Regions from separate parts of the Mesorhizobium sp. KACC 23794 genome, predicted to be linked through region 2. Evidence: riboswitches for the same ligand, from Rfam matches in the RefSeq annotation. Region 2 holds a riboswitch; each other region holds the start of a gene.

Region 1 (10,346 bases), 2.1 Mb from region 2:
CGACAGGGCTTTGAAGCCGCCTTACCGCCTGGCGGGTCCGACCGTGATGTCGACCGAAACCGGATCGCCCGCGGTTATGCCGATCATTCGCCTGACTTTGTCTTTGAGCGGCAAAAGATAGGTGTCGTCCTTGGGAAACAGCGACGTGCGGAATGCCACGCCGGCGATCATGGCCTCTACGGGGATTACGCCCCATCCATACGTCACCTCTTTCGATATCCGTCTGATGTCCTCGGCGTACGGCCGAGGGATCGGTGCGAAGAAGAATGGAGACGGGCCTCTCCAGTGGATCACTTCGGCCTCGAACTTGAACCGGAGCATGCGTCGTCTCCTGCGGCGCGCATCATTTCACAACGCATTCGCCGCCTGAAGTCTTGATTGGATGCAAGGCCGCACCCGCGCGAATATGGCCGGATCGGGCGGCGGCCGCAACGCTCTGGCCGGGACAGCCGGATGCTGCGTCGCCGGTTTGCCGTTCCCAGTGAGTTGGCAACACGGGGTGGCTTGAACACGTCCCGCCACCGCCATAGGCTCGCATCAGCACCGGAGAATGCCGTGGTTCGTCCCCTTCAGCCCAAATCCATCCGCCCGCCCTTCGCCCGTTACAGCCACGGCATCGAGGTGCCGTCCTGCAAGCGTCTGGTGCTGTGTTCCGGGCAGCTCGGCATAGCGCCGGACGATTCGATCCCGGAGGAGGCCGGCGCGCAGGCCGAGCTGTGTTTTGCCAACATCGCCGCAATCCTCGCCGAGGCCGGCATGGGTCTGGAAAACATCGTGCGAATCAACGCCTACGTCACCGATCGCGCTTACCTGCGTCCGTACATGGATGTCCGCGACCGCCTGTTCTCCGACCCCGCCCCCGCCTCCACGCTGATGATCGTCTCCGGTTTCGCCAGGCCCGAGTTCAAGGTCGAGGTGGAGGTGATCGCTGCGGGGTGACAGGTTTATGGTTCCCGCGCTAGATGAACGGAAAATCGGCGCTGCCCCTCATCTGCCTGCCGGCATCTTCTCCCCGTGAAAAACGGGGAGAAGATGGTTGGCCGCAACGCCGACGCCCCCTCTCCCCGTCCTTCACGGGGAGAGGGTAAGGGTGAGGGGCAGCGTCACGTTCAACGCATCGAGGTGCGCCGTGACTGGATTGAACCGACGTCCCTGGTGGGGAGACTACCGCACCACCGAATACGCCTCGATCGATCCGGACAGGACGATCGCGGTCCTGCCGGTCGCCGCGATCGAGCAGCACGGCCCGCATTTGCCGGTCTCGACCGACACGACCATCATGCAAGGCATGTTGGAAACCGTGATCGCCCGCCTGCCGGAAGATCTCGATGTCCGCATCCTGCCCGTGCAGGCGGTCGGCAAATCCAACGAGCACCTTTATGCGCCGGGAACCCTCACCCTCCCCGCCCCGGTGCTGATCGAAGCCTGGACGGAGCTCGGCGCCTCGGTGGCGCGGGCCGGCGTCCGGAAAATCGTCTTCGTCAATTCGCATGGCGGCAACGAGGAGATCATGGGCATTGTCTCGCGCGAGCTTCGCGTCCGCTTCGCCATGCTTTCGGTCAAGACCAGTTGGCAGCGTTTCGGCCGGCCGGCCGTCATGTACACCGATCTGGAGGACCGCCACGGCATCCATGGCGGCGATGTCGAGACATCGCTGATGCTCCACTTCCGGCCCGACCTGGTCGACATGTCGAAGGCGCAGAATTTCGTTTCCAGCGTCGCCCGCGCCGAGACCGATTTCGAATTGCTGCGCCACACCGGCACCCACGCCTTCGCCTGGATCGCCACCGACCTCAATCCGCACGGCGTGGTCGGCGACGCCTCGATCGCCACCGCCGACAAGGGACGCCTCACTGCCGCCCATCAGGCCGACGGTTTCATCCGCCTGCTTCGGGATGTGCGTGGCGCGTCCTTGACGGAGTACCTCTCGTGACGCGGAAAAGTGAATCGAGGCTTTCCGGCAAGCTCGCGACACAAGAAAGACAGCGCGGAGGCGCAAAAATCGGGCAATAGTGAAGCGCATCGCGGTGAAAAATCGCGGGCGACTCCGCAAGTCATTGACGGAATTGCAACTTCCGGGCTTCACGCTTTTTGGATCGCGCTGTGCGGGCCGGCCGAAAAGCCCGGAATTCCGGGGTTTTTGCTTTCAGACGTCGATATTCAGTCCGAACGGCACACCCTCATAAGCATCGGCGCCACGGCCGATCGAACGGATCGCCTCGACCATCCGGTTCTGGCGCCCAAGTATCTGATCCGCCAACGCAATCAGCCGCGGGTTGGGCGTCGCCGAGGGCGAAAGCCGGCGCAAGGTTGCCGCCAGTTCCGCCTCCTCGCGCCTCGGCGCCAGCGCCGCCGCAATGATGTACGCGCTCGCCGTCGACCGGCTGATACCGGCAAAGCAGTGTATTATCAAAGGCTTGCGTCGGTCCCACGCTTGCCCGAAGGTCAGCAGGGAGCGCACATGCTCCTCCGCCGGCGGCGTCATGCCCTCCTGCGCCTCGGCAATGTCGTGCATTTTCAGATGCAGGTGCCGCTCCCGCAGGATCGAGGCCGGCCGCATCACCGCCGTCCCTTCGGACAGCAGCGAGAGCAACCATTCAGCGCCTGTGTTCGACACGGTCTCGTCGATCTTCGACAGCGGGCAGACATAGATCACGGCGCCAACTCCTTGAACCGGCTCTTGTTTTTCCACATCGCCAGTGCCTGTTCCAGTCGGACCCACGCCACCTCGTCCGCCGGCAGGCCGAAACGCAGCGCCGAAGAACGCCAACTGAAATTACGCGACAGGATGCCGTTCCGGCCGAGTTCCGCAAACAATCCCGCCGCGTCCGGCGTCTCGACGAAGCGATAGAGCGACGTCCCGCCGCTGACCGGCAATCCGTACGTTTCCAACAGCTTATCCAGCTTTCCCGAATCATCTGCAAGGCGATGCCGCATCTCTTCCTGCCACGCTTCGTCAGCAAGGGCGCGGATGCCGATCTCCAGCGCCGGGCCACTCACCGCCCATGGTCCCAGCTCAGCTTCGATCCGTGCCGCAAGCCCTTGTTCCGCCAGCGCGAATCCCAGCCGCACACCTGCCAGCCCGAAGAATTTTCCGAACGATTTCAACACTACTAGCCCGGTACGCCCGACATCGCCGGCAAGACCATGCTCCTTCGGCCCGACATCCATGAACGCCTCGTCGACCACCAGCAAACCGCCCCGCGTTTGCATCTCGCCCGCCAGGCCGAGCAAAGCCGGACGGGCCACGATCCGGCCGTCGGGATTGTTCGGATTGACCACGACGGCAACATCCGCACCGGCCAGATCTTTGAAATCGCTCACCTCCTCGACCGAATGCCCTGCGAGCGCCGCAGCCCGTGCGTGCTCTGCATAGGTCGGTCCCAACACCTTTGCCCGTCCCGGCGATACCAGCGCCATGACCCGCGGCAGCAGGATCTGCGTTCCCGGCGCCGCCACGACATTTGTTGCAGCCGCAGCGCCATACGCCCGCGCCGCAACCTCCTGCAATTCCTTGGCGCGGCGTGACTCCGGCAAGCGGGTGAAGGCGGTGGCCGGCAGGTCGAAAAGCGGATAGGAGTACGGATTGATCCCGGTCGAAAGGTCGATAAAGGGTTGCGGCGCCTGCGGAAACAGCGCCCGCGCCCTGCCCAGGCTGCCGCCGTGGTCATCCACCGTTCCGATCTTTCCCGCAGGCGCCATGTCCGCTCCGCTCGCCTTCCTGTCGCTCCTTGTGGAACTCGCCTTCGGTTATCCCGACCGGCTGGTGCGCGCAATCGGCCACCCCGTCATCTGGATCGGCCATTTCATCTCTCTGCTCGACCGGACGCTCAATCGCCCCGCTGCCACCGACCGGGCGCGTCGCATTCTCGGCTGCATCGCCTTGATTCTGCTGGTCGGCATTCCCGCTGGCATGGCCTGTGCGCTGGAAGCCTTGGTCGGTGCCCTGCCCTTCGGCATCCTTTTCACCGCCGTCGTCGCCAGCAGCCTGCTCGCCCAGGGCAGCCTCGCCAGCCACGTCAAGGCGGTCGCCGAAGCGCTTGAGCACGAAGGGCTTTCCGCCGGCCGCAAGGCGGTGTCGATGATCGTCGGCCGCGATCCCGAAAGGCTGGACGAGGCCGCCGTCTGCCGCGCGGCGATCGAAAGCCTCGCGGAGAATTTCTCGGACGGCATCGTCGCGCCGGCCTTCTGGCTCGGCGTCGGCGGGCTGGCCGGCGGTGTCGCCTACAAGGCCGCCAATACCGCCGATTCGATGATCGGCCATCGCAGTCCCAAATATCTCGCCTTCGGCTGGGCCGCCGCACGCTTCGACGATCTCATCAACCTGCCCGCCTCGCGCCTCACGGCCATGCTGCTGGTGACGGCCGCATGCCTCGTGCCCGGCGCCAACCCACGCGCCGCCTGGCGCTCTGTTCTGCGCGACGCCAAAAAACACCGCTCGCCCAATGCCGGCTGGCCGGAAGCCGCGATGGCGGGCGCCCTGGGCCTGGCGCTGAACGGCCCCCGCGCCTATGGCGGCGTCATGGTCGACGACGCCTTCATGGGCGAAGGCGGCCGCCGCGAAGCGACGGCCGTCGATATCCGCAGGGCGCTGCAACTCTATTGGACGGCTGATGCGCTGCTGATTGCGCTGACCGGAGGCGTCGCTGTGGCAATGATCATAATAGGTTAGGTGGCGCAGTTGCCCTGCCCGATTCGCGCCCGATAACGGATTGGCTTTCGCTTGAGCGGAACCGAATGCCGTGAATCTTGTTCCGTCAGCATGACTGCTTGATCGGATCGCCATGGATCAACTGACGTGGCTCGACAAACTGCTGTTCAGGCTGGAAGCGCAGCGCGCCTGTCTTGGTTGGGCCGTCGGCGAAATCGCCGGCCGTCCGGGCGTCGTCTTCGAACTCGGGCTGGGCCACGGCCGCACTTACGACCATCTGCGCAAGCACCTGCCCGACCGCGACATCTACGTTTTCGACCGCGAGGTCGACTGCATCGCCGATTGCACGCCGCCAGACGACAGGCTGGTCATGGGCGACATCGTCGACACGCTGCCTTCCATGGCGCAGCGGTTCCGGGGAAAAGTCGTGCTGGCCCATGCCGATATGGGTACTTATGACGATACCGAGAATCTGACGAGAGGCGCCGTGCTCAGTCGCAATCTTCCAGCGCTGCTCGCGCCCGGCGCCATCGTCCTGTCGGACCTGCTGCCGCTGTATCTTGACGGCGCCACACCGCTGCCGCTTCCAGCCGGCGCGCGCCAAGGTCGTTATTTTATTTACAAAACCGGCCGCACGCCGGCCGCTAGAACTCGATCCCTTGCTGCGCCTTCACGCCCGCAGCGAAATGATGCTTCGTCGCGCCCATCTCGGTGACGAGGTCGGCGGCATCGACCAGCGCCGGTTTTGCATTGCGGCCGGTCACGATCACATGCAGCCCCTCGCGCCGGTCCTTCAGCGCGGCGACGACCGTTTCCAGGTCGAGATAGTCGTAGCGCAGCGCGATGTTCAGTTCGTCGAGGACAATCAGGCTGATCGACGGATCGGCCATCAGTTCGAGCGCCTTGGCCCACGCGGCTTCGGCCGCCGCCACGTCGCGCTTCAGATCCTGGGTTTCCCAGGTGAACCCCTCGCCCATCGAGTACCAGACGACCTTGTCGCCGAAGGCGGCAAAGGCGGCTCGTTCGCCCGTATGCCAGGCACCCTTGACGAATTGCACGACGCCGACCCGCTTGCCATAGCCGAGCATGCGCAGGGCCAGCCCGAAGGCCGCCGTCGTCTTGCCCTTGCCGGGGCCGGTATTGACGATCAGAAGGCCCTTCTCGATGGTCTTTCCGGCGACCTCGGCGTCCTGCACGGCCTTGCGTTTGGCCATCTTGGCCTTGTGGCGGGCCGCTTCCTCGTCGTCGACAGTCTTCATCTCATTTCACCCGCATCGGCAGTCCGGCGACCATGAAGACGACGCTGCCGGCAACAGCCGCCACCGCCTGGTTGAGCCGCCCCGCGGCATCGCGAAATCTTCGGGCCAGCGCGTTGTCCGGCACGATACCGAGGCCGACTTCGTTTGACACAATGAACCAGGGGCCACGCGGGCGCGAAAGCGCATCACTAAGCCGCCAGCTCTCGGCATCGACGTCATGTTCGGCCAGCATATGGTTGGAAAGCCATAACGTGAGGCAGTCGATCAATACCGGCCTGTCGTCCGGCAACGCCGCCAGCGCGCCGACGAGATCGAGCGGCGCATCCACCGTCTCCCAACCGTCGAGCCGCCGGGCGCGATGCAGGGCGATGCGCTCCCGCATCTCGTCGTCATAGGCCTGCGCCGTGGCGATATAGATCCACGGCGAAGGATGGGCTGTGACCAGCGTCTCGGCGTGCGAACTCTTGCCAGAGCGCGCGCCGCCGAGAACGAAGGTCAGCGAACGGTTGTCAGGCAAGCTGGTTGCGCAGCGAACCCGCGGAGCCGGAGAACCGCGTCCTGATCGCTCCGACGAGACCGCCGAGCAGCACCCAGAAGATCAGGTTGGTGACCGTGGATGCCACAACGAACTGGTGGTGCAGGTCGGCGGGGATCGGTGATTCGTGGCTTGCCGGCTGCGGCGCACCCACGACATGCGGCAGGACGATCAGCGCCACGCCGATGATCGACAAAACCACCGTGCCCCGGAAGGCGATGAGCGCCAGCCCCGCTGCCGTCGCGACAACGGTCGCGATCCACCAGGCTTGCCTTGCGCCAAGATCGGCAGCCGGCATCGCAGGCAGTTCCGGCGGCAGGCCAAGCCCGGGCGCCAAGGTGAATACCGCGAAGCCGGCAAAGCCCCAGAGCACGCCGGAACGCCAGCTGGAAATGCCGCCCGCGAATTCCGAAACGGCAACCAGGACCAGGGCAAAACCGAAGCCGCTGACCAGATTAGCCAGCACATTGAAGGAAAAGCGCTCGAACCCGTCGGCCGGAGCCCAGCCTTCCTCTTCATGCTCATGCTCAGCGACCGCCGGAGCCGCCTCGCTGGCGGCGGGCGCCGTGGCGTCTGCGGCCGGCGCGCCGTGGTCGTGTGCCGGTTCGGCGGCATTTTCATAGGTTTCCGCCTTCAGGATCAGCGGGTCGGTGGAAAAGGATTGCATCACGGCCATCACGAGGCTTGCCAATAGCCCCGCGATCGCCGCGATGAACACGACGTTGCGAAAGAGGTTCATGTCAAATCCTCGTCAGTGGCAGGGAAACGCCATCGAATGGCGATAATCGTGAGCCGCGTTGTGGGCTGCTTCCACATGCGAGAAGCCAACGAAGCCAACGATGAAGATGCCGAGGAGCGCCGCCAGCGCCAGTTGCATCGCACGCGACGATGCCGAGACCTGAACGCCAAGAGAGGTCGAAGCCGTGTTCATTCCATGTCCTTCCGCCCTCCACCCGAGGGCCCTTGATCCAAACCTGTCGCCGGCAGGTCTCCTGGCTCGCAGGTTCTCGCCTGGCCCCGCCTTCCCGAGGAAAAACCTCAGTGGCATTCGGGGTAGGCTCGCCGCTTACAGTTGCGGGGGCAGCCGCGGCATTGGGCAAACAGCCCGCACCACATTCCCTCTTGGTTCCCATCGGAACCGACGACGCCGACACCATAGGTATTCTCGCGGTATTCGGCAAACCAAATCCCGGCGGTTTTGGCGCCGAATGCGTCATCAGCACCGTGCATTGTTGACAAAGCCCGATGCGAGGTGTCCGCTCAAACGACCGGAGAGCGCGATGACCCCTGAATCCTCGAAAAGCGATCCTTACAACGGCCTTTCCTCGACCGAACCGACCCTGCCGTCGTCGGTCTACTGGGACACGGCTGAATTCGAGCGGGACATGGATGCGATCTGGTATCGCAACTGGGTCATGGTCTGCCGCGAGGCCGACCTTGCGCACCCCCGCGCCTACCGGGTGTTCACGCTGGGCACGCAGCAGATCCTGGTGCTGCGCGACGACCGGGGGGAGTTGCGCGCCTTCCACAACACCTGCCGGCATCGCGGCTCGCAGCTTTGCCGCGAGACGGAAGGCCGGCTGAAGGCGCGGCTGCTGACTTGCCCCTATCACGCCTGGTCCTATTCGCTGCGCGGCGACCTCGTGCGCGTGCCGTCGAAATCGCTGCCGGCCGGCTTCGACAAGGCCGACTATCCGCTTTACCCCGTCGCTCTTTCCGTCTGGCGCGGCTTCGTCTTCATCAACCTTGCGGACGAACCCGTCGGCATACCGGCTACCACCTTCGATCGCGAATCGGCCGATCTCGGCAACTGGCCGCTGGAGGATCTGGTCACCGGCCATGTGCTGACCAAGGTGATGGAGTGCAACTGGAAAATCTTTTGGGAGAACTTCAACGAATGCCTGCATTGCCCCGGCGTACATAAACATCTGTCCGCCCTGGTCCCGATCTACGGGCGCGGCCTCATGGCCCGCCACGACGATCCGGAATGGGCGCTGCACGCCGACAATGACGAGCCGCAATTCTCGGGCGGCCTGCGCAAGGGGGCAGAAAGCTGGTCGGAGGACGGCACGGCGCTGGCGCATCGTTTTACCGGCCTCAGCGACCGCGAACGCGCCGCCGGCCAGAACTACGCGATGAACCTGCCCTCGATGTTCATCGTCGGCCATGTCGACTATGTCAGAACCGTCCGTCTTGTTCCGCTCGGGCCGGAACAGACGGAACTCACCTCCGAATGGCTGTTCCTGCCCGAGGCGCTGTCGGAGGCCACCAAGGGTATCGACAACATCGTCGCCTTCGGCAGGACGGTGCTGGAGGAGGATGCGGCGATCTGCGAGGTCAACCAGCGCGGCCTGCGCGCCCGGCCGCATCGATCGGGCGTGCTGATGCCGGAGGAATACGACCTGCATCGCTTCCACGACTGGGTTCGCGACGCCCACCGGCGCGCGGCTACATAGATTTCGGCAGGTATCGCCACACGATCAGGCCGCAGACGGCGGTGAAGAAGCCCAGCGTCGCGAACACCGCGCCGAGGCCGCCGAAGGCCAGAACCACCGAATAGACCAGCGGCGGCAGCAGTTCGGAAAAGTCAAGATAAGTCCGATACACCGCCGTCATCTGAGGCCGCTCATAGGCGCGCACCGAGCGGATGAAAGGCGTCGAGCCCAACGCATCCAGCGCCACGGCGAAGAAGGAAGCAACCAGTAGCAGCAGGCCCGCCGCCAGCGGAAAGCCTTCGCCGCAAAGCCCGGCGATCCAGAGCGCCGCCGACAGCGCGAAGAAGCTCATCGCCATCGTGTTGCGCGCGCCAAAACGCCGGCCGAGACGTCCCCACCAGATCGCCGTGAACAGAACCGCATTGCCGGCCGACACCAGCAGGCCGCCAGCAAGCTCGCCCTGCCCGGTCGCCACCATCAGGATCGGCGCATAGACGAAGAAGGTCGTCCAGAAGCAGGAACGGCCGAAAGCGATGATCCAGGCAAGTCTCAGCCGCGGCTGAGCGACGAAACGGCCGATATTGCTGAGCGGATTGACGGCGCGCGTCTTGCCCGGCCGAATCTGAGCGTTGTCTGTGAGCCGGAAATACCAGAACAGTACAAGCAGCGTCAGCGCGAAGGCGACCACTACGAGATGCGGCGCCAGGATGCCGAAGCGGGTGTAAAGGAAGACGCCGAGCGTCGGGCCGCCGGTCCACGCCACCATCGACCAGGCCATGCGCATCGATTCGGACTGCATCACGTCGGCCTTGCGGATGTGGTCCATGATGTAGAGGTTGAGCGTGATCGCCAGCGCGCTGGCGCCCATGACGCGCAGCAGCATGCCGCCGACCTGCCCCGCCAGCGTGTGGGTGACGAACAGCGCCGAGCCCAGCGCCAGGAAACATGTGCCGATCGTGTAGACCCAGCGCCGCGATATCAGTCCGATGATCATCGGCATGAACAGCGTAGCCGACAGGCCGAGCAGCGCCACGACCGTGTAGAGGATCGAAACCCCCTGCTTGCTCGCCAGGATCTCGTAGGCCTGGATGGGGATGACGCTGGAGACGGTGGCGCGGGCGAAGGATTCGGCGGCATAGAGCGTCGCAAAGGTCCGCGCGCCGGGCGGACGCACGGCGGGAAGCCAGATCGGATGCCTGACCTGTGTTGCCATCGGCGCCCCGCGAAACCGCCCGAGACATCGCAGGCGGAGCGGATTGGCGGTAGCAGGAAACCGACGATTCGACGTCGCAGGGGGACGCTGGCCGCAATCGAAACCGCTTGTGGTCCAAAGGCTTGGCATCCCGTTCGGCCGTGTCGCGGCGATGCCGGCCAAAACAGGCCGGCGCGAGCCCGGACCCGCGCTTGGGAAAGGGTGGCCCGCCCAATTCCGTTCACCTCGGCCATCAGCCGTGCTAGCCGTTGCG
Region 2 (10,346 bases):
TGTCATGCCGCTTCCGCCGTCTGGCGCAACTGCCGGGCCGCTGCGACCATGTTGACGAGCGCTGGCCGCACCTCCTCCCACTTTCGGGTCTTCAGCCCGCAGTCGGGGTTGACCCAAAGCTGATCGTCGCCGAAGCGCTCGCGGGCGAGGATCAGCAAGTCTGCCATTTCGCCGACCTCCGGAACGCGCGGCGAATGGATATCGTAGACACCGGGGCCGATCTCGTTGGGATACTTGAAGCTCTTGAACGCATCGAGCAGTTCCATGCGGGAACGGGAGGTCTCGATCGAGATGACGTCGGCGTCCATCGCGGCGATCGCATCGATGATCTGGTTGAACTCCGAATAGCACATATGCGTGTGGATCTGCGTCTCGTCGACGACGCCGCTCGAACAGATGCGGAAGCACTCCACGGCCCAGTCGAGATAGGTCTTCCAGTCCGCCTTGCGCAAAGGCAGCCCCTCGCGAAGGGCGGCCTCGTCGATCTGGATCATCTTCGCGCCGGCCTTCTCAAGGTCGACGACTTCATCGCGGATCGCCAGCGCGATCTGGCGGCAGACTTCGCTGCGCGAGAGATCGTTGCGTACGAAGGACCAGTTGAGGATGGTGACAGGACCCGTCAGCATGCCCTTCACCGGTCTGCTCGCCAGCGACTGCGCATACTGCCACCAGGCGACCGTCATGGGGTTGGGCCGCGAGACGTCGCCGAAGATGACCGGCGGTCGCACGTAGCGGGAACCGTAGCTCTGCACCCATGCATGCTGCGTGAAGGCGAAACCGGAAAGCTGCTCGCCAAAATACTGCACCATGTCGTTCCGTTCGAATTCTCCATGGACGAGCACGTCGAGGCCGATCTCTTCCTGCCAGCGGATCGCGGCCGCTGTCTCCTTCTTCAGAAACGCGTCGTAGTCCATGTAGCTCAGTTCGCCCTTGGCGTGCTTCGAGCGCGCCTTGCGTACCTCCGCCGTCTGCGGGAAGGAACCGATCGTAGTGGTTGGGAAAGCCGGCAGACGCAGTTTTGCCGCTTGCAGCCTGCGCCTTACAGCGAAGCTGCTCTTCCGCTTCTTCATGCCTTCGCCGATCTCGGCCATGCGGCCCTGTACCAGCGGGTCGTTCACCGTGAGCGATGACGCGCGCGAGGCAAGCGTGGCCGCCGACGCGTCGAGCTTTGCCTGCACGCTCGCCCTGCCATCCGCCAGGGCACCGGCGATCGTCGCCAGCTCTTCCATTTTCTGAACCGCAAATGCCAGCCAGGATTTCAGATCGGATTCCAACGCGCGTTCGAGCTCTACGTCGATCGGTACGTGCAGCAGCGAGCACGATGGCGCGATCTCGATCCCTGCCGCGCCTTCCCGCGCCGCCACAGGTTCGACCATGTCGAGGATCGAAGGCAGGTTCGCACGCCAGATATTGCGACCGTCGACCACCCCGAGCGACAGGACGAGGTCCGGCCGGGCCTTTTCAACGACCGCTGCAAGTTGGTCCGGCGCGCGCACCAGATCGATGTGCAAGCCATGGACCGGTACGGCCAGCGCGGCGTCAAGGTCAGCGCCAAGCGCGCCAAAATAGGTGTTCAGCATGATCTTGAGGTCGGGTGCCGCCTGGGCAAGTCGCCGGTATGCGAATTTGAACGCTTCCCGCTCGTTTGGGATGAGATCCAGCGCCAGCGCCGGCTCGTCGATCTGCACCCACTCAGCCCCGGCCGCCGCCAGCTTTCTCAGGAGCTCCTCGTATACGGGCATCAGCTTCGCCAGCAGCGCGATCGGGTTGAACCCCGTTTCCAGCGATTTGCCGAGCTTGAGGAAGGTCAACGGCCCGACCAGCACCGGGCGGTTGTGGATGCCCAATGCCTTCGCCTCAAGAAACTCGTCCACAGGCTTGGTGGAAGACAGGACGAAGCTCTGTTCGGTCGAGAACTCGGGCACCATGTAGTGGTAGTTGGTATCGAACCATTTGGTCATCTCGAGCGCGGTGACGCCATGATGGCCTTGATCATGCGCGTGGGCGTGGCCGCAGTTGGCCTCGGCGTCACCTTGACTGCCACGCGCCATCGCAAAATAGGTATCGAGCGAGACGTTGCCGCCGCTCCAGCCATAGCGCGACGGGATCGCGCCGACCATCACCGCCGTGTCGAGCATGTGGTCGTAGAGCGAGAAATCGTTGGACGGAATCGCGGTCACCCCGCGGTCGCGCTGCTCGAGCCAGTTCGCGACGCGGAGCTTCTTTGCCGCGTCGATCAGGTCAGTGGCCGAGCTTTTGCGCGACCAATAGGATTCGAGCGCGAGTTTGAGTTCGCGATGGCGTCCGATCCTCGGCACGCCGAGCGTTGCTACGGATATTTGGGAAGACATATGACACCCCGATATGGTTGTGGTGGGGTGATTGCAGACGCGAGGCGAGCGGCGTCCTACCGGACCAGCTCTCCAGCGTACACAACAGGACACCCCGCCCGTGGACGTTATCTGTCACGGCAGGTCTCCTGGCTCGCGGGTCGTCGCCTTCGTTCGTCTTCCCAAGGCCGATGGCCTCAGTGACATCAATGAACGTCAGCTCGCCGCTTACAGTTGCGGGGGCAGCGCCGGCTTTCCCTGTTTTGGGGCACCGGCTTCCCTCTTAGCCCTTGGACCACGAACGGCCCAAGGGAACCATGACGGCGTCAATGCACATCAACGCATCGCCAATGTCAATGGCGATATAAAGAAATGTTTATGTCTTTCTATCCTGCGTCACACTTGAAGGTGTTGCACTGTCGGCATTGGCGGGCGGGCCGGGGCAGGTAGCGCAACGCTTCTACAGCATATAGCCCAAATCCGGCAGAAGCGGAACGCCTGTCACGGCATCCTTGAAACCACGCAGAAGGGCATCTCGATACCACGCCCTGGATGGAGCGGGTCCGGTCTTTCGATGGCGCAACGACGACGACGCCCAGACCCTGAAGAAAATTGCCATAAGCGATAAACTTTGCGATTTTAGAAAATTGTTGTTGCTCTAAGGCCAAAGATAGCTAACCTTTCAGCTCGAAGAGCCGGCGACAAAGACCGGCCATAACAGGGGACGCGGGCCGTGCTGTCCGTTTCAGGCATTCAGAAATCTTTCGGCGGCGTGCGCGCGCTTGACGACGCGCGGATCGATTGTTCCGCGAACGAGATTGTCGGCCTCATCGGCCCCAACGGTGCGGGGAAGTCGACTCTGGTCAACGTCATCAGCGGCTTCCTCAGTCCCGACAGCGGTTGGGTCCGACTGGATGGGCGCGATGTCCAGGGGTTGGACCCGAGGGCGATTTCCACGGCAGGCATCGCACGCACCTTTCAGAATCTGCGGGTCTTCCGTGACCTGACCGTCCGGCAGAATGTCGAGGTCGCACATATTCGCTGCGTTCAGCTACGGCCAGACCGGGCCGCGACAGTCTCGGTCGACGCTTTGCTCGATACTTTCGGCCTGGCCGCATCGGCCGCCGCGGTGGCGGGTAGCCTGCCTTACGGGATGCAGCGCTGGCTGGAGATCGCCCGCGCCATGGCCTCTGCCCCGCAAATCCTGCTGCTGGACGAACCGGCTGCCGGTCTCAACGACGAAGAGACCGAAAAACTACACCAGGTCATCACCTTGATCCGCAACAGCAAAGGTGTCGGCGTGGTCGTTATCGACCACGACCTGCGCTTCATAAACAGTGTCTGCGCGCGGCTTTTCGTAATGGATCAGGGTCGGCTGATCGCAAGCGGCACGCCTCGGGACGTGTGGGCGGATCGACGGGTGATCGAGGTTTATGTCGGCCCTGGCGGGCAGATGGGAACACCGCCCCAGCACAACGCATGAAGAAACAAAACCAGTAACAGGAGGACTACAGATGAACGGAAGGACTCGGATAGGCTTGGGTCTGTTGCTGGCGATGACCTCGCCCGGACTTGCCGATGACCAGGAACTCAAGATCGGTATCGCCGCCTCGCTGACGGGAGCCTACGCGCCCTACGTCGAGGTCGAGGGCGCACGCTGCCTGGCCGACAAGCTGAATGTGGCAGGCGTCGGCCCGAAAGTCACCATCATGGCGGAGGACACAAGGTCCGAGCCGCAGCTCTCGGTCACCATCGCGCAGAAGTTCCTCGATCAGGGCGCGCAGGTCGTCACGGGCATTCCGTTCCCGGACTCGTTGATCCCGATCGCGCAGATCGCCGAGCCATATGGAGCGACCGTCTTCTCCGCACCGAATACGCAGGTGGAGATGCAGGTTGCCGGCTTCGAAAACTTCATTGCCGGTGCCGTTCCTGATCCGGTAAATGCTGCATCGAGTGCCGAAGCTGCCTACAAGAAGGGCCTGCGTACGGCGGTTCTCCTGAAGTCGGCCGACGCCGGCTCCTGGTCCGACATGCTGCCCGAGTGGTTCGGCCAGAGCTTCGAGCATTGGGGCGGCAAGGTCATCGGACGGCTGAACCATTCCATCGGCACGAACGACTGGTCGCCGCAGATCGCCCAGATACGAGCTATGTCGCCGCAGCCGGATGCGATCATGATCTCCTCGGTCCTGCCCGACATAGGTATCCTGATCCGCCAGCTCAAAGCCAACGGCTATGAAGGGTGGGTGATCGGTTCGGACGGTTTCGACGATCCCTCCCTTGAAGGCACGGTCGTGGATTCCGGAACGCTGGAACGTGTGATGTTCGCGACCCACGGTCCGACTGGCACCGGCGGGCCGATCGACGAGTTCCTTGCCGACTGCAAGGCCAGGGGCTTTGCGGTGCAGGGTATCTTCGACGCGCTCGGCGCCGACATGGTGCTTGAAGCCCATTCGGCCGCGGTGCGCGCCGGTTCCGTCGATCCGGCGGCAATCCGCAAGGCCCTGCGCGCCGAAGGCGGCAATCCGGGCGTGACGGCGAAGGTGATATCTTATGCCGAAAACGGCAGTGCGCCGGTCAAGACAGTGCCGGTCATCGGCTTCCAGGACGGAAAGCGCATATTGATCCAGGACACCATTCCGGATTTCGTGCCGGAATGGAAATGATCCGTGGCCGAAATGCTGCGCCTTGAATCCCTGTCGGTCCGCTATGGGCCGGTACGGGCGGTCCAGGACCTGACTCTATCGGTTGGCGAGGGCCAACTGATTGCACTGCTAGGCCCCAACGGCGCCGGCAAGAGCTCGACCATCGGCGCTATCACAGGGCTGGTTCCGTCAACAGGGCGCATCCTGCTGCGGGGAACCGATATCAGCCGCCTGCCAGTCGAGGATCGCACGCTGCGCGGTATCGCCGTCTCACCCGAGGGGCGCAAGGTTTTCGTCAACCTGACGGTGGCTGAAAACCTCCGGCTCGGAGCGGCCTCCCGGCGCGACGCGGCCGGGGTCCGCGCCGACATCGAACGCTATCTGGAACTGTTTCCGGTCCTCGGCGAACGTATCGACCAGCTTGCGGGCACGCTTTCGGGCGGTGAACAGCAGATGCTCGCGATCGCACGGGCGATGATGTCGCGCCCCCGGCTGCTGCTTCTGGATGAGCCATCCCTGGGGCTTGCGCCGATGATCGTGACACGGGTCTTCGACTTCATCGGCAAGCTGAAGTCCGAAGGACTGACCGTCGTGGTGGTGGAGCAGAACGCCGCGCAGGCGGTACGCTTCGCGGATGCCGTCTGCATTCTGGGTACCGGGCGCGTCACATTCCGCGGCACACCGGCCGACATCGCCGGAACCGACGTGATGAAACTCTACCTTGGGGGCTGAGGGTCCATGGAGTATCTGATCCAGCAGTTGCTGAACGCGCTGGCCTTCGGGTCGGAGTATGCGCTGGTGGCGCTCGGCCTGGCGGTGATCTTCTCGATCATGGGTCTGGTGAATTTCGCCCATGGCGAAGTGATCGGAGCTGCAGCCTACACCGTGTTCCTCGCGGTCGGAATGGGGCTGTCCTCCCCTGCCCTGGTCGTCCTTCTGGCCATCCTATCGGCTGCCCTCATCTCGGTCGCGCTCGAGCGGATCGCGTTCCGGCCGGTGCGCAACGCGCCGGTGACGACCGGCCTTCTGACCGCGTTCGGCGTCAGCATCATCCTGCAGAACCTGTTCCAGTTGCTGATTTCGCCCCGTCCCCAAGCCTTCCCTGCCCTCAACGCGTTTAATACGACCTGGCGCGTGGGACCTTGGGCTGTGTCCTCGCTTCAGGTTCTGGAACTGGTGGCGGCGCTTGTCGCGGTCACCGCACTTCTCCTGTTTCTGGGCCGCTCTACGCTGGGCATCGCGATGCGGGCGGCGGCACGCGATTTCTCCACGGTACGGCTCATGGGCATTCGCGCCAATCGCGTCGTGGCCGCGGCCTTCGCGATTTCAGGAGCGCTTGCCGGAATTGCTTGCGTCTTTATCCTGGCCCGACGCGGCGGCGTCACGCCCGATATGGGCTTCGGCCTCGTGCTGAAGGCGTTCGTCGCCTGTGTCATCGGCGGATTCGGGTCACTGGTCGGCGCGGCGGCGGGAGGGATGCTTCTCGGCTTCATCGAGGTCGGCCTCGTGGTCGCGCTGCCGCAGGAAATGGGCGGGCTGAAGGACGCACTGACCTACGTGATCGTCACGCTCATCCTGATCTACCGTCCGGAAGGCCTGTTCGGCGCGCGGCGCGAACTGGGCGACAAGGAATTCTGATTCATGGCAGCCAACCTGACAGACGCGATTTCGGGACGGTCAAGCCTCGGCAAACCCGCCCCCTGGTGGCAGCGAGGGCTGACCGGGGGATTGCTGACGGCCGTACCGATGGTGGTTGTCGGGCTGGTGATATTGGCCGTCGCGCCGACCTGGGTGCAGCATCTGACGGCGGCGACGGTCATCAACCTGATCATCGTGGTGGGCCTTCAGGTCTATACCGGCAATTCCGGTATCGTCCATCTTGGACATTCCGCCTTCGTCGGTTTGGGCGCCTACGGGATGGCGATCCTGACGACGCCGCTCGCCATGAAGAAGCTTTCGATCCCCAATGCGCCCTTCGGCCTGTCTCAGATCGAATTGCACTGGTTCCCGGGTATTCTTGCCAGCCTCCTCGTCGTGGCGGTGGTGGCGCTGATGTCGGGCCGCGTGATCTCGCGCCTTTCAGGGATCGCGGCAACTATTGTCAGTCTGGCCTTCCTGATTGTGGTGCATTCGGTCTTCTTGCACTGGCCAGCACTGTTCAAGGGCAATCAGGGCTTCTTTGGCATTCCCAAGCTCATCGACCTGCCCATGGTTCTGGCGGCAGGTGTTGTGGTGATCGTGATCGCCCGGTTGTTCCGCGAAAGCCCTAATGGCCTGCAATTGCGGGCAAGCGCGCAGGACTACAAGGCCGCGGAAGCGGTCGCCATCGACGCCAATTCCCTGCGGTGGCAGGCCTGGATATTGTCGGCGCTGATCTGCGGTTTTGCCGGGATTCTGTTCGCCCTGTTCAACGGCACCATCAGTCCGCGCCTGTTCTATTTCCAACAGGTCTTCCTCACCCTTGCAATGCTGATCCTCGGCGGGATGGGCAGCGTGACGGGCGCGGTGGCCGGCGCAATGATCCTGTCGGTGGTGCTGGAACTCATACGCACCGTCGAATCCGGAATCACGATCGGCGGCGTTACGACGCCGACCATACTGGGACTCTCGGGAGTGGCATTGGGCGCGGTCATCGTGCTGTGCATGTCGCTGCGCCCGCAGGGGATCTGCGGACGCCACGAAGTCGACGAGTTGCTCGTGAGCTTCTTCACGCGCAACCGTCGGCTATGAATACCTAACGGGAGAGTAAAAAATGAACCTTGCCGAACAGGCAGCGGCCTTCGCACAGGATTATGAAGAGCAGTACAAGAAGCTCAAGGAGGCCGGCGTCGCCTTCCTGCAGAGCCACATGGTCGACATGGCCGGCGGCTTCCGCTCGAAGATATCTCCGCTGAAACTCTCGGCTTCGGGCGATGCGCTGAACGGCATCCTTTATTGCGTCTCGCATGGCGACGGACAGCCTATAGGCGACACCGCCTTTGCGGCCCCTCTCGCCACCGGCAACAATGGTTATCCGAACATCCAGGCCGTTGCAGACCCGGCATCGATCCGTCAGCACGGCTGGCGACGCGATACGGCGTCGATCATCATGAACGGCTACCTGCTCGACGGCACGCCCTGTGAGGTCGACCCGCGCCATGTCCTGCAAAAGGCGGACCAGCGGCTGCGTGCGCTCGGCTACGAGGCGAAGGTGGCCCTGGAATATGAATTCGGTATCTTCCATGCCGATCACGCGCTGATGCAGGCCGGCCGGTATCGCGAGTTGCAGCCCTGGGGCCACTCGCTGGTCAACTACGATCTGGTGCGCAGCGGCGACTATCAGGATCTGGTCATCGAATTCATGAACCGCATGACCTCGCTGGGGATAGGCGTCGCTTCCTTCGTCACCGAATACGGCTACGGCATGTACGAGTTCGCCCTGACACCGAAGCCGGCGGTCGAGGCGGCCGACGACGCGATGCGCGCCAAGCTGCATCTGCGCGAGCTTTGTGCCGAGCGCGGGCTGGTCGCCACCTTCATGACCCGCTTCCAGCCGCCCGGCAAGGAAAGCGCCTGCGGCGCCCACCATCACCTCAGCCTATGGCAAGACGACAAGCCCGCGCTGGCCGCCGGGCTGAACAATCTTTCGCCCGTCGGCCAGCAGTTTCTCGCCGGTCTCCTGAAACACCTGCGCGACACGCATGTGTTCTTCCGACCAACGATCAATTCATACCGCCGCTTCGATCGTGGCGCGTGGTCGCCGACCGACGTGTCGTGGGGATACGAGAACCGTACCGCCGCGATCCGTGCGATTACCACGCCTGCCGCTTCGGCTTGCCGGTTCGAGCACCGGGTGCCAGGCGCGGACATCAATCCCTATCTCACGATCGCCGCCATGCTGGCCGCCGGCGCGGATGGCATAGAAAAAGGGCTCGCCCCGCTGCCGGTCTCGCCCGGAATGGCCGAGAATACCGTTCCGCTCCAATCGTCTCTGGCAGCGTCGGTGGAGGATTTCGCGGCTTCGGAATTCTGTGCCGAAGTTTTCGGGGAGACCTTCGTGAGCCACTATGCCGCCAGCCGCCGCAACGAAGTCGCAGCCTTCGACACCTGGGCTTCCCAGCGCATCACCGATTTCGAATGGCAGCGCTATTTCGTCTGATACCGACGGCGTTTGAATTTGACCGGAGCCGGCAGCCGGTACTGCCGGTTCTTCCTCGCTGACATCGTGCGATGTCGGGCGGGGAAGACGCTTATAGGAAAAATTTCCTTGCTCATTCCGACCACTCTGCTATTGTACCTTCGGGAGGCTGGGATGGGCAGGGCGGAATACGAGGAGGAGCAGCAGGAACTGAAGGGCATCGCGGCGACGCTGCTTTGCCTGGCCGTTCTGGCCGAGTTCCTTTGCATCGTGCCGTTGCGGGTTCGCGTCCTTGTCCTGTCGCTGCTGCGGCCGTCCGAGGCCGTGGCGCGGGCATTTGCCATGGAACAGGCCGGCGGCGCGCTCGCGCTGCCTCCGGCTACGGTTTGCGGACCAGATGGCGACGGCTGCGCCGAAGCGTTGCGCCTTGCTCTCTGTTTTCGCGTGCTGGCCGCCATCATCACGGCGGACTTGCAGGGTTCTGCCGCCGGGCGGCGACCGTTTCGCGGCGGGCCGGATCGGCCTCTTGCGCAAAGCGTGCCGGCGATTGCCTGGCAGAGCCACGCAAGGCAGGCGCGGCGCGCAACGGCCTTTCTCGGCACGGGGCGCATCGACACGTCATGACCGCCGGCCGGGTGTTTGCCGTCCGGCTTTCGGACTAGGCTCCAGCTTCTCGACAGTGCGAACGCCATCCGCACCGCGCGCTTGGCGGCGCTGGCGTTCCGATGCCGATGGCGGTCAAAGTTTACCGCCGCTGGTATGAGGCATGTTTGCGCCCTAGATGCAGAGGTCCGGCCGAAAGCCGGACCTTTTCATTTTGAGCGCGGCGCTCAGGCTCGGGACAGCGCCACGAAGCGACGCAGCAGCGCCGGTCCCTCGGCAGTCTCCGAAAGCCCGGCATCAAGCGCGGTAGGATCGAAGCCAAAGGCGGCGTGATCGTCCCACAGGGCATCCATCAGCATCTTCATCATGGCAAGGTCCAGTTCGGGATGGAACTGGACACCCCAGGCCCTTGGGCCGTGACGCAATACCTGATGCGGATCCAGCGCGGTGCGGCCAAGGATGGCCGCGCCCGGCGGCGGTGCCAGCACCACCTGATAGTGATGCGACTGGAACCGCGAGGACGACGGAACCGCGCCGAAAAGCGGATCGTCTTCCAGGCCCTCGTGCAGCGATACCGATACCGAACCGGCCTCTATTCCGGCGGGAAGCGGACCGACTGTCCCTCCAAGCGCATGGGCCAGCAATTGATGTCCG
Region 3 (10,346 bases), 2.1 Mb from region 2:
GCGGCAGGACCTCGATGCCGGTCACCCGGCCCGTGGCTGCATCCCATTGCGGGCGGCAGCCCATCAGCGCAAGGCCCTGGGCGATCTCCTCGCCGCCGGTGCGCAGCGAGGCGCTGCCCCACAGGTCGATGACCAGCGAGCGTGGCCAGTCGCCATGGTCCTGCAAGTAGCGGCGCAGGACTTCCTCGGCGGCGGCCTTGCCGAGATCGAAGGCTGTTGGCGTCGGCATGGCGCGAGGATCGGCAGTGAACAGGTTGCGGCCGGTTGGGAGCACGTCGGTGCGGCCGCGCGCGGGCGCGCCGGCCGGCCCGGCGCGGACATGGCGGCCGTCGAGTGCGCCCAGCAGCGTTTTCCGCTCCGCCTCGGCGCTGGCGAGGCGCAGCGGGTCCGCTTCGCCCGGCGCGGCGCGGCCATAGATGTGCAGCCCGTCCTTGACGGCAAAATCCTTGAGGTCGCAGAGCCAGGCATCAATGCGGCGCAGAGCCTCGTCCGGCGCGTCGGTGTTGGCCACGCCGGCCTCGGCGGCGAGGCCGGATTTCGCCGCCGTCTCGACGATCAGTCTTGCCAGCCTGTCGCGGCGACGACGGTCGAGCCCGTCGGCCTGTGCATATTCGTCGACCAGCCGTTCCAGCTTCTGCTTGTCCTCGTCGAGGCCCGCGCTGGTCATCGGCGGTGGCAGATGGCCGAGCGTGATCGCCGCGATGCGGCGCTTCGCCTGCGCCGCCTCGCCGGGATTGCTGACGATGAAGGGGTAGATGACGGGCAGGGCGCCCGTGACGATCTCGGGGAAGCAGTTTCGGCTCAGCGCCACGGTCTTGCCCGGCAGCCATTCCAGCGTGCCGTGGGCGCCGACATGGATGAGCGCATGGACGCCGAGCGTTTCGCGCAGCCACAGGCCGAAGGCGATCAGCGCGTGGCGCGGCGGCAGCGCGGCGTCATGATAGTCGGCGCGGCGGTCGGCGGAGCGGCCGCGGTCGGGGGCCAGCGCGACAGTGATGTTGCCGAAGGTGGCGGCGCGGAATGGGAACAGTGCGGTGTTACTCTCCCCATTGTGGGGAGGGTCGACCCGCATGGCGGGTCGGGGTGGGGGTACGGACAAGCTCCAGCCCCCGAAACCCCCACCCCGCCCTGCGGGCGACCCTCCCCACAAAGGGGAGGGTGAGGGCGCAGCATCTTCAGCCGCATCGCCCCATGCTGCCTCGACCACAGCCATCGCCTCGACCGGCAAACCGGCCACCATCCTCCGATAGTCTTCCAGTTCCAGCCCTTGGCCCGGGCGTTCCAGCAAATCCAGCAATGCGCGCGATGATTCGGGGATCGAATCAACATAATATCCGGCGTTCTTCAGGTCGTGCAGCATGGCGAGCACGCTGGCCGGCACGTCCAGCCCGACCGCGTAGCCGGTGCGGCCCGGCGCGGACGGATAATCGGGGAGGAGTATTGCCAACCGCCTTTCATCACGCGGCGTGGTGGCCATCCGCAGGAACGCGGCGATGCGCGCCGCGACCTGTTTTATGCGATCCGGCTCCGGGCCGTTGATTTGCGCGGTGAAACCGAGCGCCTGGTCGGCGGCACTTTGCGCCTTGAACGAAATCGCGCCGGCGAGGATGCGGCCGTCGAGTTCGGGCATGACGACATGCATGGCAAGGTCGGCCGGCGCCAGGCCGCGCGGGTTCTTCTCCCACGCCTCGCGGCGCGTCGTCGCCACGATGACTTGGAACACCGGAACGCCGGCACGGTCGAACACCGTCTCGGCGCCCGGCTCCGCTCCGGTGGCGAAGGCGGTGGCGGTGATGATGGCGGCGGGATTCAGGTCGGCGATGACTGCCTCGACGAAGGCGAGCGAGTCTTTGTCCTTGAGGCTGGAGACGAAGATCGGAACCGGATGGATGTTCTGTGCCTCAAGGGCTTCGCAGAGCGCGTCGATCGGCGCGACGTCGTCGGCGAGCAGCATGGAGCGGTAGAAGAGGATGGGGACGACGGGTGCGGCTTTCCCCTCCCCTTTGAGGGGAGGGTGGCCCGAAGGGCCGGGTGGGGTCGCCTCCGCAGTGCTCGATGTCCTCTTGTGCCACTTATGCCGAGCGCTTCCTTGACCAACCCCCTCTATCGGCTTCGCCGACATCTCCCCCTCAAGGGGGGAGAGAACGCCGCGCCTGACGATCTCCCGCTTAGGACAGTAGAACCCAGCTTTCGGGACCGGGGACAGCGATGCCGATGCCCTGTCTTCGCCCCGCGCCAGTCCCGCAAGTCGCCCGGCGAGCGCGTCCATATTGCTCGGCCCGCCTTCGCGGAAGAAGGCCAGCAGGTCGTCGAGTTCCGGCCGAGACAAGGTCGAGCATTCGACCAGCCGCTCGTCCTGTTCCCGGCATTCGCCGGGCAGCATCACCAGCCGGATGTTTTTTGCGCGGGCGAGTGCGGCAAGTTGGTCGCAGCCGTAGCGCCACCAGTCGTAGCCGCCGAGGATGCGCACGAGGATTACCTTGGCGTGTGCCGCGACCTTGTCCAGCCAGAGGTCGACCGACATCGGATGGCGCAGGTCCCGCAGCGCCGCCAGCCGCATCGACGGCAGGTTTTCGCCGCCGCGCCGCCAGGCGGAAGCGAGTGCGGCAAGGTCGCTGTCGGTGAAGGAGAGCGCCACGACATCGGCCGGCGATTGCGCCAGGTCGACCGGCTCGACCAGATCGTCGAGCGAGGCGGATGTCGTGGGCAGGATGTGCATGATCCTGCCTAGTGCTGGAAGTTCGGAAGTTTGCTGCGCTCTACGTCGCCCCCCTCTGTCCTGCCGGACATCTCCCCCGCTTGGGGGGAGATCGGCAGTTTCGGCGACACAGACCTTCCTGCAAGGGTGGCGATTGGCGAAGCCAAAGCGGCCGGGGCAATCTCCTCCCAAGCGGGGGAGATGTCCGGCAGGACAGAGGGGGGCAACGTAGGGCGCAAGCGCTTCATTGAATTCCGATCGGCTATCCCAGCAAAATCCGTTCCACTTTCCCCCGATCGAGCCCTTTTAGCCCGATCACCACCAGCCGCGAACGGCGGTCGTCGGCGGTCGTCCAGGCGCGGTCGTAGTAATGATTGACGCGCGGGCCGACGGCTTGCACCAGCAGCCGCATCGGCTTGCCCTCGACCTGGATGAAACCCTTCATGCGCAGCACGTTCTCGCTTTCGGCGGCGGCCGAGATGCGGCCGGCGAGCTGCTCGGCATCGGTGATGTTCGGCAGTTCGACGATGAAGGAATCGAAATCGTCGTGCTCGTGGTCGAGTTCGTCGTCGTGGTGGGTTTTCCTGTTCTCGATGTCGTCCTCGACAGCCAGCCCAAGCCCGAGCAGCACGGAAGGGTCGACGCGGCCCTGTGCCGTCGGCACGATTTTCACGGCGCGGGAAAGATGCTCGGCAATCAGTCCGTTTGCCTTGCCAGCCGCCTCTGCATTCATGAGGTCGCTCTTCGAAAGAATCACCAGATCGGCGCAAGCCAACTGATCCTCAAAAACTTCCTCGACCGGATCGTCGTGGTCGAGCGTGGAGTCGGCGGCACGCTGGGCGGCGAGCGCGTCCATGTCGTTGGCGACTTTTCCGGCTGCAAGTGCCGGACCGTCGACGACCGCGATCACGCCGTCCACCGTCACGCGGCTCTTGACGCTCGGCCACTGGAACGCCTGCACCAGCGGCTTCGGCAGAGCGAGCCCGGAAGTCTCGATGATGATGTGGTCGACCTTCGGCTCCATGGCGAGGATCTTGTCCAGCGCCGGCACGAAATCGTCGGCGACCGTGCAGCACAGGCAGCCGTTGGCCAGTTCGATGATGTTCTCCTCCGGACACGCCTCGACGCCGCAGCCCTTCAAGATCTCGCCGTCGATGCCGATGTCGCCGAATTCGTTGACGATCAGCGCCAGTCGCCGTCCGCCGGCGTTCTCCAGGATGTGGCGGATCATCGTCGTCTTGCCGGCGCCGAGGAAGCCGGTGACGACGGTGCAGGGGGTCCTGGCAAGCAAGGCGGTCATGAAAAATCCTTCAGCAGGGAAGCGGGCGGGATGCGGGCGACGAGCCCGCGCTTGAGACAGTCGGGGCGGCCGCGCCAGGGAAGCAGGCCGTCCTGCGACGCGGCAAACAGTTTTGCGCCGGCGATCAGGTCCGGACCGTTGTCGACGCTGAGGTCGCCGAAGACGTAGCTCCAGCAGTTTTCGCGCAGCATGACGGCGCTGAGGCGGCGTTTGCAATTGCCGAGGCATTCGATCTGGCGGACGGCGACGCCGGCACCCCGCGCCATCTCGCGCACCCGGTCGCCGAGAATTTCGCCGGGACGGGGGCGGACGTCCGAGCCGGTCTCGTCACGGCAGGACGAGCAGACGACCAGCGTCACGCCGGTGTCGGCGGATGGCTCGGCAGTCGTCGCCGCGGAGAAGGCGGTTTGGTCCAAACGATACTCCTTGCCCGGGTCACCCGCCGGACAGTCGGATTGATCTGATGACGGCAGGTCTCCTGGCTCACGGCTCTTCCGCCTGACGCCGCCTTCCCGGATTTCTCCAGTGGCCTTCGGCGCGGGCTGACCGCCTACAGTTGCGGGGACAGCTACGGATTTGGGCGAAACCCGCACCGTATTCCCTCTTAGCCCTTCCAGCGAAGCGCAAGGAACAGTTTACTTTCTTTCCGCAGGATCGTCGCAACGCTTCAAGGTTGGCGCGAGCGGAAAAAAGTAAACTGTCCCCGGCATCCGCCGGTCGGGACCGTCACATGCGGTTTACGCCCCGGCCACGGAGCCTGTCAACGCGCCGGAACCGGGCAGAGTATCGGCCAGCGCCGGGCCTAGATCGCCGGCAGGGGTAACTTCGATCCGCTCCAGGCCGAGCCAGCCGCGCATAAGCTCGATCTCGGCAGCGAGTTCGGCAGCCGTATGCGGCGGTGCGCCGGGCTGGGCATAGGCGGCGAGCACACGCAACACGCCGGCAGGGCGGTCGGCCTTCATGTCGACACGCCCGACAATGGTGTCCCCGAGCAGGAAGGGCAGCACGTAATAACCGAACTGCCGCTTTTCGGCCGGCGTATAGATCTCGATGCGATAGTGGAAGTCGAACAGCCGCTCGGAGCGGGCGCGCTCCCATACGAGCGGATCGAACGGCGCCAGCAGCGCGCGCGCCTCGACTTTTCGTGGCAGCCGTGCGCCGGTGAACAGATAGGCCTGGTTTTTCCAGCCCTCGACCGAGACCGGCAGCAGGTCGCCCGATTCGACCAGTTCCTCCAAGCGACCTTTCATGTCGGCCGGCGACAGGCGAAAATAGTCGCGCAGGTCGGAATAGGTGGCGATGCCGAGCGCACGGGCGGACATCAGCAACAGTTGCCGATGCGCGTCGGCGGCCGGGACGTCGGGCCGATCGAAGATTTCCCTGGGCAGCACGCGCTCCGGCAGGTCGTAGAGCCGCTCGAAACCACGGCGCGAGGCGGTCGTCACCTTGCCGGCCCAGAACAGCCATTCGAAGGCATGCTTCTCGTCGCTCCAACCCCACCAGCCGCCCTTGCCCTTGGCGCCGTCTATGTCGGAGGCGGCGATCGGGCCGTCGTCGGCGATGCGCTTGTGGATGGCATCGATCAGGCCGCGATTGGACCCGGCCCATCTGGCGAGGCCAAGATACATCTCCTCGTCGCGGCTCGCGCGCTCCATGCGCCAGCGCATCAGCGGCCAGCTTTCCAGCGGCAGCAGCGAGGCCTCGTGCGCCCAGTATTCGAACAGCGCGCGTTTTTTCCCCGGCGCGGCGGCATCGTCCAGCAGCGACATCGGGTAGGGGCCAAGCCGCGAGAACAGGGGCATGTAATGGGCGCGCACCACGGCGCTGACGGAGTCGATCTGCAGCAGGCCCAGCCGGTCGAGCGTTTTCGCCAGATGCCGGCGCGTGATCGGCCCGTCCGGGCGCGGATCGGCAAGGCCCTGCGCGGCGATGGCGATGCGGCGGGCAAGGGCGAGCGAGATCTTTTCCTTCATCTGCATTCCGGCGGTGTTTGTTGGTGTTTGTCGGAGCATTTTCTGGCGCTGCACCATATGGACGGGGTGCCGGGCACTCGTCCACTGGCCCGCGTCATCATCCTGACAGCATATGTGGTTGATACATGCCGCGAATTCGCCAAGGTTCGGCTTGCTTCGCCCCAGCGCCTGCGCTAACCCTCGCCGCATCGCAGCAAGGTTTCGGGCACTGGCCGAACGGGTCAGACTGTCGCGGTCCCAGCCTCCCGTTCCGTGCTATGATCGGACCAGTCAGGATCGCAAACGGAAGGCCGGAGCATGGACGGGCTACTCAGCTCATATCTCCCCGTCGTGATATTTCTCGCCGTGTCGATCGCTATTCCCGTCGCGCTGGTGGTTGCGCCCTATCTGGTCGCCCACCGCAATCCCGATCCGGAAAAGCTTTCGGCCTATGAGTGCGGGTTCAATTCGTTCGACGATGCGCGCATGAAGTTCGACATCCGCTTCTACCTCGTCTCCATCCTGTTCATCATCTTCGACCTTGAAGTCGCCTTCCTGTTCCCGTGGGCGGTGTCGTTCGGCCAGATCGGCATGCTCGGCTTCTGGTCGATGATGATCTTCCTCGCCGTGTTGACCATCGGCTTCGTCTACGAGTGGAAAAAAGGAGCGTTGGAATGGGATTGAACGACGCTTCCGCCACGCTCGTTGCGCCGAGGCCGAAGGGCATCATCGATCCGAACACCGGCAAGCCGATCGGCTCGGATGACGCTTTCTTCGGCGAGCTCAACAACGAGCTTTCCGACAAGGGTTTTATCGTCACCTCGTCCGAGGCGCTGATCACCTGGGCGCGAACCGGCTCGCTGATGTGGATGACCTTTGGTCTCGCGTGCTGCGCTGTCGAGATGATGCACATCTCGATGCCGCGCTACGATGCCGAGCGCTTCGGCATCGCGCCGCGCGCCTCGCCGCGCCAGTCGGACGTGATGATCGTCGCCGGCACGCTGACCAACAAGATGGCCCCGGCGTTGCGCAAGGTCTACGACCAGATGCCCGAGCCGCGCTACGTCATCTCCATGGGCTCCTGCGCCAATGGCGGCGGCTATTACCACTATTCCTATTCGGTGGTGCGCGGCTGCGACCGCGTGGTGCCGGTCGACATCTATGTGCCGGGCTGTCCGCCGACGGCGGAAGCCCTGCTCTACGGCATCCTGCTGCTGCAGAAGAAGATTCGCCGCACCGGCACGATCGAACGGTGACGTGATGGCTGAACCTAAGGACCTCGTTGTTCATCTCCTTCGCGAAATTCAGGCGGACCTCTCCGCGTTTCGCAAGGAGAGCGACGAACGGTTCTCCAAGCTTGAAGCGGGTCAAAAGAATCTGCGGCTGGCGATGGCTGGCGAGACCGTGCTGAGCCGGATGCTCATCGGAGAATATGAGGAGCGGATCGAGGCTCTCGAAAAGAAGGTCGAGAGCCTGGGGCGTGCAAAATGAATCTGAACTCGAACTCCACCGCTGCAAAACTTCGTCATTTGGGGGGCAGGCATTTACGCCCCGACGCCTATTTGAGGGCGCTGACGAAGCTCGCCGATATCGACATCGGCGCGTCTGTTGCTGATGGCTATCTCGCCGAGATCGATCGTGTCGCCGAATTGCGTGGTCGGATTGCCATCTTGGAGCGCAAGATAGAGTATTTGGAGGCTCACAAGTGAGCGAAGCCCTCAACGATCTCTCGGCTTATCTCTCCGAAAAGCTTGGCGGGCGGCTGGACAAGGCCGTTGTCGCTTATGGCGAACTGACGCTGTCGGTCGAGGCGGCTAACATCGTCGACGTGCTGTCGTTCCTGAAGAACGACGTGCAGTGCCAATTCGTGTCGTTCATCGACATCTGCGGCGCCGACTATCCGTCGCGGGCAAAACGCTTCGACGTGGTCTATCATCTCCTGTCGCCGCGCCAGAACATTCGCATCCGCGTGAAGCTTCAGGCCGACGAGGACACGATGGTGCCCTCCGCCACGAGCGTCTATCCCGGCGCCGACTGGTTCGAGCGCGAGGCCTACGACCTCTACGGCATCCTGTTCTCCGACCATCCGGACCTGCGCCGCATCCTCACAGACTACGGTTTCGAGGGGCACCCGCTGCGCAAGGACTTTCCGCTGACCGGTTTCGTCGAGGTGCGCTACGACGACGAAGCCAAGCGGGTGGTCTACGAGCCGGTGGAGCTCAAGCAGGAATTCCGCAATTTCGATTTCATGTCGCCATGGGAAGGCACGGACTACGTGCTGCCGGGTGATGAGAAGGCGAAGCAGTGAACGGTGAATGGTGAATGGTGAATGGGCGACAAGCCAGACCAGATACGCGACTATCGCGATCTGATCGTCTGGAAGGAGGCGATGGAAATCGCCCGTCTGGTCTATTTGCTCACCCGAGAGTTTCCTCGGGAAGAGGCGTTTGGCTTGACCTCTCAGATGAGACGTTCGGCGTCCTCCATTCCAGCCAATATCGCGGAAGGATTCGGCCGTGCGCAACGGCGGACATTCATTCAGTTTTTGAGGATCGCTCAAGGATCGCTCAAGGAATTGGAGACTCACGCAATTTTGGCCAATCAGGTGGGGCTCCTACCAACCGATCGGTTCGAGGATTTGTTTTCACGGTGCCAGCGACTAGGAAGGCGACTCGTCCAGTACGTACGGTCGCTAAGCGAGGCTCAGCAGTGACCATTCACCATTCACCATTCACCATTCACTGCGGAGCGTTCCGTGGCTGAAACCTCCGTCCGCAACTTCAACATCAATTTTGGGCCGCAACACCCTGCTGCACATGGCGTTCTGCGTCTCGTGCTGGAACTGGACGGCGAGGTCGTCGACCGGGTCGATCCGCATATCGGCCTTTTGCATCGCGGTACCGAGAAACTGATCGAGGCAAAGACCTATCTGCAGGCCGTGCCGTATTTTGACCGGCTCGACTATGTCGCGCCGATGAACCAGGAGCACGCCTTCGCGCTTGCCGTCGAGCGGCTGCTCGGCGTCGAGGTGCCGATCCGCGGCCAGTTGATCCGCGTGCTCTATTCCGAGATCGGCCGCATCCTGTCGCACCTGCTCAACGTCACCACGCAGGCCATGGATGTCGGCGCGCTCACCCCACCGCTGTGGGGTTTCGAGGAGCGCGAAAAGCTCATGGTTTTCTATGAGCGGGCCTGCGGCGCGCGCATGCATGCGGCCTATTTCCGGCCGGGCGGCGTGCATCAGGATCTGCCGCAGAAGCTCGTCGAGGACATCGGCAAGTGGATCGATCCGTTCCTGCAGACGGTCAAGAACCTTGACGACCTGCTCACCGGCAACCGTATCTTCAAGCAGCGCAACGTCGATATCGGCGTGGTCTCGCTCGACGATGCCTGGGCCTGGGGTTTTTCGGGCGTCATGGTGCGCGGCTCGGGTGCTGCCTGGGACCTGCGCAAGAGCCAGCCCTACGAATGTTATCCGGAGATGGAATTCGACATTCCGATCGGCAAGAACGGCGACTGTTTTGACCGTTACCTCATCCGCATGGAGGAGATGCGGCAGTCGGCAAAAATCATGCGCCAGTGCGTCGACCGGCTGCTCGGCAAGGAGAGCAGCGGGCCGGTGTCGAACATGGATGGCAAGATCGTGCCGCCGAAGCGGCCGGCGATGAAGCGCTCGATGGAAGCGCTGATCCACCACTTCAAGCTCTACACCGAAGGCTACCACGTGCCGGCCGGCGAAGTGTATGCCGCCGTCGAGGCGCCGAAGGGCGAGTTCGGCGTCTACGTCGTCTCCGACGGCACCAACAAGCCGTACCGCTGCAAGCTGCGCGCGCCCGGCTTCGCGCATCTGCAGGCGATGGACTTCCTCTGCCGCGGCCACATGCTGGCCGACGTCTCGGCCATCCTGGGCTCGCTCGACATCGTGTTCGGCGAGGTGGACAGGTGAGCGGACAGGCCGTTGCCGACATCATGGTCGACGCTTCGAGCGGGCGGGTGGAAGGTGCTTCCGCCGTCGAGCGCGCGGCGATCCTGGTGTTGCGCTCGGCCATGTTCTTCCTGAAGCCGTTCAGCAATTTCGGCATTTCCTACGTGGCGCGCGCCACGCGCAGCCTTTTGCCGAGCCGGCGCCGGATGGTGTTTCAACTGACGCCGGACAGCCGGATGCGGGTGTCCTACTGCGACACGTATTGGTCGGTGCTGCTGTCGCCGCGCTACGCCTACGAACGGTCGGTGCGGGCGCTGCTCACCGCTTCGCGCGATGTCGACTACGGTTTCATCGACGGCGGAGCCAATCATGGCTACTGGTCGATCCTGGTTTCGGGCAAGCAGTTCGGCGCGAAGAAGGCGGTCGCGGTGGAAGCGGCATCCGACACTTATCGCAATCTGGACGACAACC

What was found. A riboswitch is a leader RNA that binds a small molecule or an ion and turns the genes downstream of it on or off. The one in region 2 is predicted to bind cobalamin.
Region 1: another riboswitch for cobalamin. It lies ahead of ACSBOB_RS15625 (CbtB domain-containing protein); the one in region 2 lies ahead of metE (5-methyltetrahydropteroyltriglutamate--homocysteine S-methyltransferase).
Region 3: another riboswitch for cobalamin. It lies ahead of ACSBOB_RS15405 (DUF1636 family protein); the one in region 2 lies ahead of metE (5-methyltetrahydropteroyltriglutamate--homocysteine S-methyltransferase).

Annotation. Positions count from the first base shown of each region.
Region 1 covers NZ_CP197465.1:3,197,084-3,207,429, reverse strand. Annotated here, with positions in the region: gene ACSBOB_RS15680 (aldo/keto reductase) at 1-14, shown strand, start outside; gene ACSBOB_RS15675 (DUF1905 domain-containing protein) at 22-321, opposite strand; gene ACSBOB_RS15670 (RidA family protein) at 556-939, shown strand; gene ACSBOB_RS15665 (creatininase family protein) at 1,130-1,933, shown strand; gene ACSBOB_RS15660 (tyrosine phosphatase family protein) at 2,147-2,656, opposite strand; gene cobD (threonine-phosphate decarboxylase CobD) at 2,653-3,702, opposite strand; gene cbiB (adenosylcobinamide-phosphate synthase CbiB) at 3,701-4,672, shown strand; gene ACSBOB_RS15645 (class I SAM-dependent methyltransferase) at 4,785-5,366, shown strand; gene cobO (cob(I)yrinic acid a,c-diamide adenosyltransferase) at 5,296-5,910, opposite strand; gene cobU (bifunctional adenosylcobinamide kinase/adenosylcobinamide-phosphate guanylyltransferase) at 5,912-6,427, opposite strand; gene ACSBOB_RS15630 (CbtA family protein) at 6,420-7,184, opposite strand; gene ACSBOB_RS15625 (CbtB domain-containing protein) at 7,197-7,376, opposite strand; cobalamin riboswitch at 7,411-7,603, opposite strand; gene ACSBOB_RS15620 (aromatic ring-hydroxylating oxygenase subunit alpha) at 7,726-8,901, shown strand; gene ACSBOB_RS15615 (MFS transporter) at 8,894-10,093, opposite strand.
Region 2 covers NZ_CP197465.1:5,283,887-5,294,232, forward strand. Annotated here, with positions in the region: gene metE (5-methyltetrahydropteroyltriglutamate--homocysteine S-methyltransferase) at 3-2,351, opposite strand; cobalamin riboswitch at 2,453-2,665, opposite strand; partial or broken gene ACSBOB_RS25920 (ABC transporter ATP-binding protein) at 3,163-3,813, shown strand; gene ACSBOB_RS25925 (ABC transporter substrate-binding protein) at 3,845-4,993, shown strand; gene ACSBOB_RS25930 (ABC transporter ATP-binding protein) at 5,006-5,704, shown strand; gene ACSBOB_RS25935 (branched-chain amino acid ABC transporter permease) at 5,771-6,610, shown strand; gene ACSBOB_RS25940 (branched-chain amino acid ABC transporter permease) at 6,614-7,702, shown strand; gene ACSBOB_RS25945 (glutamine synthetase family protein) at 7,725-9,110, shown strand; gene ACSBOB_RS25950 (hypothetical protein) at 9,264-9,713, shown strand; gene ACSBOB_RS25955 (glutamine amidotransferase) at 9,920-10,346, opposite strand, start outside.
Region 3 covers NZ_CP197465.1:3,153,548-3,163,893, forward strand. Annotated here, with positions in the region: gene cobN (cobaltochelatase subunit CobN) at 1-2,719, opposite strand, end outside; gene cobW (cobalamin biosynthesis protein CobW) at 2,961-3,998, opposite strand; gene ACSBOB_RS15405 (DUF1636 family protein) at 3,995-4,414, opposite strand; cobalamin riboswitch at 4,450-4,647, opposite strand; gene ACSBOB_RS15410 (winged helix-turn-helix domain-containing protein) at 4,736-5,971, opposite strand; gene ACSBOB_RS15415 (NADH-quinone oxidoreductase subunit A) at 6,269-6,634, shown strand; gene ACSBOB_RS15420 (NuoB/complex I 20 kDa subunit family protein) at 6,625-7,206, shown strand; gene ACSBOB_RS15425 (hypothetical protein) at 7,211-7,441, shown strand; gene ACSBOB_RS15430 (hypothetical protein) at 7,438-7,659, shown strand; gene ACSBOB_RS15435 (NADH-quinone oxidoreductase subunit C) at 7,656-8,258, shown strand; gene ACSBOB_RS15440 (four helix bundle protein) at 8,280-8,663, shown strand; gene ACSBOB_RS15445 (NADH-quinone oxidoreductase subunit D) at 8,706-9,896, shown strand; gene ACSBOB_RS15450 (FkbM family methyltransferase) at 9,893-10,346, shown strand, end outside.